2 regions of the Micromonospora sp. DT15 genome follow, and region 2 is predicted to be linked to the other one. Evidence: riboswitches for the same ligand, from Rfam matches in the RefSeq annotation. Region 2 holds a riboswitch; the other holds the start of a gene.

Region 1 (4,408 bases), on a different contig from region 2:
CTTGGTGTCCTGGTTGCGCATGGCGTGCGCCTCATCGACGATCACCAGGTCGAACTCGGGCGGCACGGCCTGCAAGTCCTCCAGTCCGCCCCAGGTACGCAGGCGTTCGAGACTGCAGATGTAGGCCTGGCGAGTAGGCAGCCGGTTTTGCTGGTGGCGTTCGAGGAAGGACTTGAGGGCCCCGCTGTCGAGCTCCGTGAGCTCGAACTCGAAGCGGTCCTCCATCTCCTCCTTCCACTTGCCGAGGAGACTCGACGGGCAGACGATCAGGACTCGGTCTGCCTCTCCGCGAGCCTCAAGCTCGGTCCAGATGAGACCTGCCTCGATGGTCTTGCCGAGGCCCACCTCGTCGGCGATGAGCAACCTCGCTTTGCCGGTTTGCAGGAGCTTGAGCACCGGTTTGAACTGGTAGGGCCGGAACGTCGTGCGTGTGGCGCGGAAAGAAAAGAGCGTGTTGGCGAACTTGCCCAGCAGCTTCGCGCGCGTGAGCGTGGCACCGAACCTGCTCGCCGGCGTTGGCTCACGGGTCACCCACGTAGGTGGGGCTTCGACCTGCGGACGCGGCCGCAGCCGGGGCTCCACCACGTCCTGCTGCCGACCTTCGACCATCACGGTGTACGTCCAGTGCTCGCGGAGAAACTTGCGGTCGCGCACTACCACGTCCGCGCCCCCGGGATGAGTCAGGGCGGCATCATTTACCGTGAATAGCGGCGCGGGGACCGTCACAGCCTTGTGCCACAACTCCTCCGCCCAGGCCCAGGCGGCGAGCAGAGGATGCTCAGGCTCAAGGCCGTACGGGGACACCACAATCCCGCCGCCTGGCGCGGCACCGGCTGCGACCTGCAGGACGATCGGGCCACCGTCAACCGCTTGGAACCAGTAGATGCCCTCGGGAAGTTCCACTTCCGGCTGCCACAACAACCGGCACTCGCTCACCTGGTCGGCAAGCGACCGAACGGGTGTGTCCAGGACGAGCGCACGTGTAAAGCGACCTCGATCGAGCGCGACATCGATTCGCTCGTGATCCGGGAAATAGCCGAACGTGGCGTCATCAGTTGAAGAGGTGGTCATCGCCGAGGCGACCCTTTGCTTGGCCACGTGTCGATTTGAGGCTGGCGACCGGTCGGGACGGCATCCCCGGAGAGCCAAGCCGCCGTCCCGAAATGACCTCTTGTGCTCTGCTCGATCAGGGCGCGGACTTCACAGGCGGTCGGCGTGGCGTGCAGCGCCCAGGTGGGTTCCCGGTCGCGGAGAAACTCAAGTGGCTCTGACACGTTCTTCCCCTCTAGAACTCGGCAGGCAGCCGTAGAGCGACTATGCAAGTGAGCGGCCATCAGCACAAGGTGAGCAGCGGTCACCACCAATTGGGTGCCTGGTCGGCCGAACCAAGGCTGCCAAGGTCGTCCGCACCGTCGCCCGATTGGAGGAACCACTAATCGAGGTTGCTGTGCCACGCGTTAACCGGATCCGGTGTTGTTCACCCGAGAGGCCCATCATGGAATCGCGTCACAGGAGCGGCGAGATGTTGGTGCCGGGCTGCTGGAGTCGGTGCAGCAGCATAGCTACATCTCCGTGCCAGCCACGAAGTTCAGCGACCGTTGGTGCCAGTCCGTACGTGTGGTGATGCCTGGCCCGGCACAAGCCGTGCCATACGGTGCACGCCCTCGAAGTTGCCCCGGCGCCGGCGTAGACGGGCAGGACCAGTAGTTGGTGGCGCATGGGCCGGCCGGCGACGCACGGCGCGATCCGCTTCCAGTAGTCCTGCAGCCGCTGTTCAAGAGCGAGACGGGTCAGGTTCCGCTCGTGGCAGGTGTACTCAAGGGCGTCGCGGATGAGGTTGCAGACCACCGGGCGGCGGACCTAGTCGTCCACACCCCCGTCACGAGCGATGGCCGTACAGATGGATCGGTCGATCAAGAAGTAGATCGGCGAGGGCGTAGACGAGGTTCAACCGCTGCACGACGACCTGTGCGGCGTCTACGGCCCAGATCATGAGCTGACCCGGGAACTCGCCGATCTGCTTGCCCGGCTCCGACTCGCCGCCGACGGATAGTTCCGCCACCACCGTTGGCTCAGGTCTCCCCCGCGGGATTGCTCCCGGCCTCGATGATCTCTATGCTTCCTGGGCGTCAAGAGTGGTCAGCGTCAAGCCTCCCGGCTTGCTGACCCGGCAACCGCGCCACCCGCGCACGGTGCCTCCGGGAGAAGACCAGGTCGACCGCCAGCTGCGGTACGGCAAGAGCGGGTGCCTCGTGGCACCGGAGAGCGAGTTCATCGTGCCATTCGAAGAGCTGGACCTGACTGCTTTCGCGGTCTGCCTGACCTGCGGGCACCTCCGCGACGGCGCTCCGCGCGAGCAGTGGTGCCGCTGCCAGCCACGTACCCCGGAGTGGGAGCAGCAGTGGCAGGGCCAGGACCTCGCCGGTGACCTCGACCTGTGTGTGTTGTGCGTCCGGGACACGGTGACCACCCGGACCCGGTGGTCGTGGCTGGCCTGCGGGACCTGCCGACACGTCTCGCAGGTCGTCGGAGAACGGTACGGCCACCGCGCCGCACTGCCGCTGGGCCGACACTCGATCATGAACGGCGACGTGATCCAGCCGCAGACGGCTGCGACCACTGTGGTCGCCGCCTCGCTGGTGGCTTTCGCGCGGCGTGGTAATACGCTGCGCGAGTGGCAGCAGGTGGAGTTCGCCCGGCTCGCCGAGCCACTACGCCTGACTGCTTCGAGCGTGCCGCTGGCCGAGTGGCAGCGGCACTCGCCGCCGTCGCTTGGAGCGAGCGTTGACGCCTTCGACCGCTACGGCGTCATGCCCGTACCCAGCGATCTCAGCGGCCTCCGACAGGCGCAGACCGAATTCCTGTTCACCGCTCGTTGACCGCCAGTCCAGCCGGCTGCTGTTATCGCAAACAGCAGCCGGTTGGTCATCTTCCCTCGACGGTCGGGAGATGACGGGCAGCTCGATACTCGCGGCGTTCGACAGCATCCGGCCATGATGGACAGTGGCCGGCAGCGACGTCGGCGCCTGGTGGTCGAAGCATGACCATCGTTAGTGGTTGGCCGGCGCTGACCGTGGCATTGAGCAACAGAGCCTCGCCAGCGAGGTTGTTCATTCAGGGGCGGTTCGGCCGCTGGCAGGACCTTCAGGCACGGTATCGGGAATCCGTGGGCTCCCTTGTCGTGCCGGGGATCCAGGCGAACCCTGGCACCATCGGCTCGGCTTTCGACTGGATGGTGCGCTTCATGGTACATCCCCGTCCGGATCTGCGCTTGGCACTGCTCGGCGCGCGCATTCCCCCACTCCGGCACGCGGTCCACGAACTGACGCGCACGCTGGGTTACTCCCAAAGCGGCGACAGCGTGGGGATCTCCCGGTTCACCGGGCCGGCCGCAGGCAGCGAAGCCAACCATCAACTCGTTGCCCGGGCCTGCTGGGCAGTTGACGGAGTCGGACAGTGCCACGATGTCCCGGGTAATCCTGACGCACCGTGACTAGCACGCCTCACCAGGCTTCCTGCAACTATTCTGTTCTCTGCTTCACGCAGCTGGACATCACTGCGTGGACATGTCAGTGCTTCGATGCAGGCCTCATGGCAGGGCGTCCATCGTGATCAAGCTGAAGGACCCCGGGCTCATGCCGTCCAGTCTGTAAGACCGGACATTGCATGGCACGCGATCCGCAGCAGATCATTGCGGTGCTAGGAGACGTCAGATCGCTGTCTCTACTCCGATCGCTCCTCTGCACCATAGGCCTCCCGAAGACGGTCAGTCACATCGACTGCGTTATCAAGGCCAACGCGGACCTGACTCAGGGATACCCGATGGCCGGCGACCCAGGAGCTCGTTCGGGCAGCTGCCCTGACCTGGTCTACCGGCACCTCGACAGCCTGCTCGATGTCGTAGGTGACGCTACTCAAGGTAACAAACACGCAAGCATCGAAGCTCCAGCTCCGAAACGGTGAGAAGACGTGGGTACGCCGGCTGCCGGGCTCAATGACGCGGCACTTGATCTGCAACAACGTGCCGTCAGCCGCGCGAACGTCCCAGCTCTTCTCCGACTGCGGCGGCGGATGCGACTGAGCGCCAGTGCTCAGTATTATCTGCCAGTGCCGGATAGATTGATTGACATCGTTCGTCGTGAAGGCGTGGGCCATCGTGGGGCCTACTTCACGCCCGGGGCGTACACCGGGCAGTGGTTCGAGTCCTTCGCGGGTGGCGGCGATCGTGTCGAGACCCGCGACAGGATCACCGTCGATGATCTCTATGCGGTGGAGGCGCTCAACGTCCAAGTTCCGTTCGCCGTCGGCAGGGAGCTGCTTGACGGCCAGCTCGGCTGGGATATCAGCGCACGCTTGCAGAAGATTCCCCATGATGGAGCTGGGCGCCCCCGACGCCGACGAGCTCATC
Region 2 (4,408 bases):
GGAGTTGTGGTGCCGGACAAAGTCCACAAGTAGTGCCAAGCCAGGCACCACAACTCCATGATCGACCGGAGTCGGCCGCGATCTTGCACTTACTGTCGCGGCGTAGAGGGCATTCCACGCTTTTCGACGACCGAAACTGCAAGATCGGCGCGGGCGCGGGCGCGGGCGGGGGCGGGGGCGGGGGCGGGGGCTTGGCGGCGGTGTCAGGGGTGCGTTGGCGGCCAGGGGGAGGCCGGGCGCAGGCTGGGCCGGCCGGGCGGGGCGTAACCCATGGGAGCCGGGGCGGGAGCCAGCACCACCGGGATCGGCACCACCGGCTCGTCCGGCGCGTCCACCGCGCGCTCGGTGCCGTCCGGGAAGCGCAGGTGGTAGCGGCTGCCGTCCCAGACCCCCGCCGGGGCCTGCGGGTCCCGACCCACGAAGAACGACCGGTATCCGGTGATCGCGTCCAGCAGTTCCCGCTCCTCGCGGGCGGTCCGCTCCTGGTCGGCGGGTTTGCGGTCCAGGCCGCGCAGCGCCCCGTCGCGCAGCAGGGCCAGCCGGGTGGCGGCGGACTGGTAACCCCGCATCGCCCGCACCCCGGCGTCGCCGGCCACCCGCCGCGCCCAACTGCGGGCTGCGTGCCGCCGGCCGAGACTGCTCAGGGCGGCCACCTCGGGCGGGCTGAGCCAGCCGGCGCGTACGTAGTCGGGCAGGACCCGCTCGGTGAGTCGCCCCTCCCAGGCGCGCAGCCACAGCGCCAGCCCCACGGTGCCGAAGAAGACCGGCACCATGAGGCCCAGGAAGCCGTACAGCATGATCATGGCCTCGCCGGTGGCCTGGGTCAGCGTGGGCAGCAGGTTCCACGTGCCGTGCAGCATCATCGCCAGCAGCAGGCCGGCGATCGGGGCGAGCACCCGGATGCGCCGGTCCGCCGTCCGGGAGGCGATACCCAACCCGACACCGGTCATCGAGGTGAAAAGGGGATGGGCGAAACCGAACAGCAGGATCCGCAGGATGAAGATCGCGATGACCTGCTGGATGCCGGTGGCCGGGCCGTACCGGTCGGCGCCGGACGCGTAGCCCAAGCCGCCCAGGTAGAGGATGTTCTCCACCATCGCGAAGCCGACCGCGGCGAGCCCGCAGTAGACCAGGCCGTCGGTGATCCCCGACCACTCGCGGCGGCGGAACACCAGCAGCAGGATCGGGCCCAGCGCCTTGGTCAGCTCTTCGATGAACGGCGCCACCAGCACCCCGGTGAGCGCCGACGGCAGGCCCCAGTCGGCGAAGCGGTTGGCCGCGAAGTCGTTCACGGTGAGCGAGGCGGCGGTGGAGACGAACGCCCCCCAGGCGAAGCAGAAGATCAGATACTTCAGCGGCTCCGGTTCGTACCGGTCCAGCCAGAGGAAGCAGCCGACCAGCACCGGCACCGGCAGAATGGCGGCGACCACCCCGATCAGCAGGGCCTGCGCACCGAGCGACTGGCCGAGCGTGAAGACCATGAAGACCGCGCACGCCGCGATCAACAGCACCACCCCGGCCAGCACCAGGAACCGCCGCCAGCCCAGTCGGCGCAGCGGCATTCGCGGCGTCTCACCCATGGGCGGGCCGGCGGGCGCGGGCGGGGAGGCGGGCGCAGGCGGCAGCGGTGAACCGGGCGGGGTGTCGGCCATGCGGTCAGCGTAGCCATCCGCCGCCGGCTGGTTCGGTCGCATCGGCAGCCGCTATGCTGCCGGCAGGTCACGAGCGCCAGCGTCAAGCCCCGGCTTGCTGGCCGGCAACCCTCGTCGAGTTCGCGGTGGGGTGCCCCGGGTGATGACCGGGCCCAGCCCGATCGGTGTGCTGGGCAAGCGCGGACCCCGTCCCGATGTCGCACCCGGGGTCCCTGACCCCGGAGGTTCCGGCGTGTCCGTCACTCTCGTACCCTCGCTGCCCAGCCTGCCCACCGTGCCGTCCGCGTCGCTCGACGTCCTCGGTGTGCCCGGCGAGATCAACCTGGACTACGCGGCCAGTGCGCCGTGCGCGCGGGTCGCCGCCGACGCGGTGGCAGAGCTGCTGCCCTGGTACGCCAGCGTGCATCGCGGGGCGGGAGCGCTGTCGCGGCGCTGCACCCTCGCGTACGAGCAGGCCCGGCAGACGATCGGGGACTTCTTCGGCGCTCGCGCCGACGATCATGTGATCTTCACCCGCAACACCACCGACGCGCTCAACCTGCTGGCACGGGCCGTGCCGGCCGGCACCACAGTGGTCACGTTCGCTGGCGAACACCACGCCAACCTGCTGCCCTGGCCGCGCGGGTCGGTGCGGCTGCCGGTGCCCAGCGACCCCGACGGGGCGGTACGCGATCTCGCCGCCGCCCTCACCGAGCTGCGCCGGGGCAGCAGCCCGGCGTTGCCGGTGCTGGTAGCGGTTACCGGTGCGAGCAACGTGACGGGTGAGCGGTGGCCGGTCGCCGAACTGGCGCGGGTGGCGCACCGGCACGGTGCCCGGATCGTGCTCGACGCCGCGCAGCTCGCCCCGCACGCCCCGGTCGACCTGCTCGCGCTGGACGTCGACTACCTGGCCGTGTCCGGCCATAAGCTGTACGCGCCGTTCGGCGCGGGCGTGCTGATCGGTCGCGGCGACTGGCTGGACGCCGCCCCGCCCTACCTGGCCGGCGGTGGTGCCACCAGCCACGTCGGGCCGGCTACCCACGACGTGACCTGGGCGACCGGCCCGGCCCGACACGAGGGCGGCACCCCGAATCTGCTCGGAGCGGTCGCGCTGGCGGCGGTGTGCAGGGCGCTCGACGAGGCGGACCAGAGCGCGCTGGCCGCCCACGAGCAGGCCCTGCTGGCCCGGCTCCGGACCGGCCTCGCCGCCCTGCCGCACGTCGTCGAGCTGCGCACCTTCGGCCCGGACGCGCCCCGGGTCGGCATCGTCTCATTCGTGGTCGCCGGCTGGGACTCCACCGAGGTGGCCACCCGGCTGGCCGCCGAGCACCACATCGGCGTACGGGACGGGTTGTTCTGTGCCCACCCGCTGGCCCGGCGTCTGCTCGGCGAGGCGGCGGGGCGTACCGGCCGCCGGGACCTGCCGCCCACCGCGCTGCGGGCCAGCATCGGGTTGGGCAGCACGGCCGCCGAGGTGGACCGGCTGCTCGCGGCCCTGGCCGAGCTGGCCTGAGGTCCGCCCGGCGGTCGTTTCCGCTCAGCCGACCGGCGGGGCGGTGGGTGGCTTCGGCGTCTCGCCGGGCTCGGCGGGCTCACCGACCGGGCGCTCCTGCTCCCCGAAGGCGGTGCGGATCCACCGGTTCGCCTCCTCCTGCTCGATGCCGGAGGCGACAAGCAGGTCGCTCGCTGTCGTCCGGATCTGGGCGATCACCACGCTTCCGGAGAACCCCACCCCTGCGCCGTACGCCCGGCCGGCCTCGCTGACCGCCCGCAGCGACCGCTCCCGGGCCTCCTCCGGCTCCTCACCGGCGGCGAACTCGTGCTTGAGCAGCCGGACCGACTCGGCGAGGTGACCGATCGCGTCCGGCATCGGATCGGGTACCGGTTCCTCGTCCTCGACCAGCGTGACGGACCGGCGGATCAGGGTGCCGCTGTTGCGCATCGCCCGGTCGATCGGGTCGGCCGCCTCGGCGTAGTGGGTCAGTTCGTCGCGGCGGTGCCAGCGGGCCGGGGAGAGAGTGGCGGTCTCCTTCGCCCCCTCGATCGCCTCGCCCAGCGTGGCCAGCTCCTCCTTGTTGTTGCGCAGCCTCTCCAGTGCGGCCTGGATGGTGGCGCGGTCCCGGTTGCGCAGCCCGTCGGCGGTGGCGTCGAGCTGGGCGGCGAGCAGGTCCAGGGCGGGGCGGGCCGCCCGGTTGATCACCCGGAGTGGGTTCAGTGGCAGCAGCACCGCCGTGACCAGCAGCGCGATCCCACCGCCGAGGAACGCGTCGACGAAGCGGGGGATCTCCAGGTTCTGGGTCGACGGGCTCAGCGTCACGATCAGCACCGCCGTGGCCGCCGCCTGGATGACGATGGCCACGCTCGCTCCGGCGAAGATGGTGAGCAGGATCGCCACGGTGACCACCAGGCCGAGCTGCCACGCCCCGGTGCCGAGCAGGTAGATCAGGAGGTCGCCGACGAAAACCCCAACCCCCACCCCGACGATCAGCTCCACCGTCCGGCGGAACCGCTGACCGACCGACGCGGCCAGGGTGCCGACCGCGGAGATCGGGGCGAAGACCGGTTGCGGGTTGCCGAGCACCTTGTGCGAGATCAGGTACGCGAGCCCGGCGGCCAGCCCGGCCTGCACCGCGAGTCCGCCGGCCATCCGTACCCGGTGCAGCCGATCGTGCAGGGTGGCCCGGCTGCGGTGGCGCAGTTGCTCGGTGGCCTCGGCGATCCGTGCGCCGTCGATGTCCACCAAACCGTCGCGCAGCGCGGTACGTCGCACCATCGGC

What was found. Region 2 has a riboswitch for S-adenosylmethionine ahead of ACLQ3F_RS24470 (aminotransferase class V-fold PLP-dependent enzyme). Riboswitches for the same ligand answer to the same signal wherever they lie in the genome.
Region 1: another riboswitch for S-adenosylmethionine. It lies ahead of ACLQ3F_RS29625 (hypothetical protein); the one in region 2 lies ahead of ACLQ3F_RS24470 (aminotransferase class V-fold PLP-dependent enzyme).

The regions. Positions count from the first base shown of each region.
Region 1 is NZ_JBNCKJ010000017.1:38,542-42,949, reverse strand. It holds gene ACLQ3F_RS29635 (DEAD/DEAH box helicase) at 1-1,098, opposite strand, end outside; gene ACLQ3F_RS29630 (hypothetical protein) at 1,880-2,062, opposite strand; SAM riboswitch class IV at 2,128-2,248, shown strand; gene ACLQ3F_RS29625 (hypothetical protein) at 2,277-2,879, shown strand; gene ACLQ3F_RS29620 (hypothetical protein) at 3,041-3,493, shown strand; partial or broken gene ACLQ3F_RS29615 (DUF6308 family protein) at 4,072-4,408, shown strand, end outside.
Region 2 is NZ_JBNCKJ010000011.1:278,231-282,638, reverse strand. It holds gene ACLQ3F_RS24475 (PrsW family intramembrane metalloprotease) at 204-1,694, opposite strand; SAM riboswitch class IV at 1,718-1,838, shown strand; gene ACLQ3F_RS24470 (aminotransferase class V-fold PLP-dependent enzyme) at 1,885-3,144, shown strand; gene ACLQ3F_RS24465 (FUSC family protein) at 3,169-4,404, opposite strand.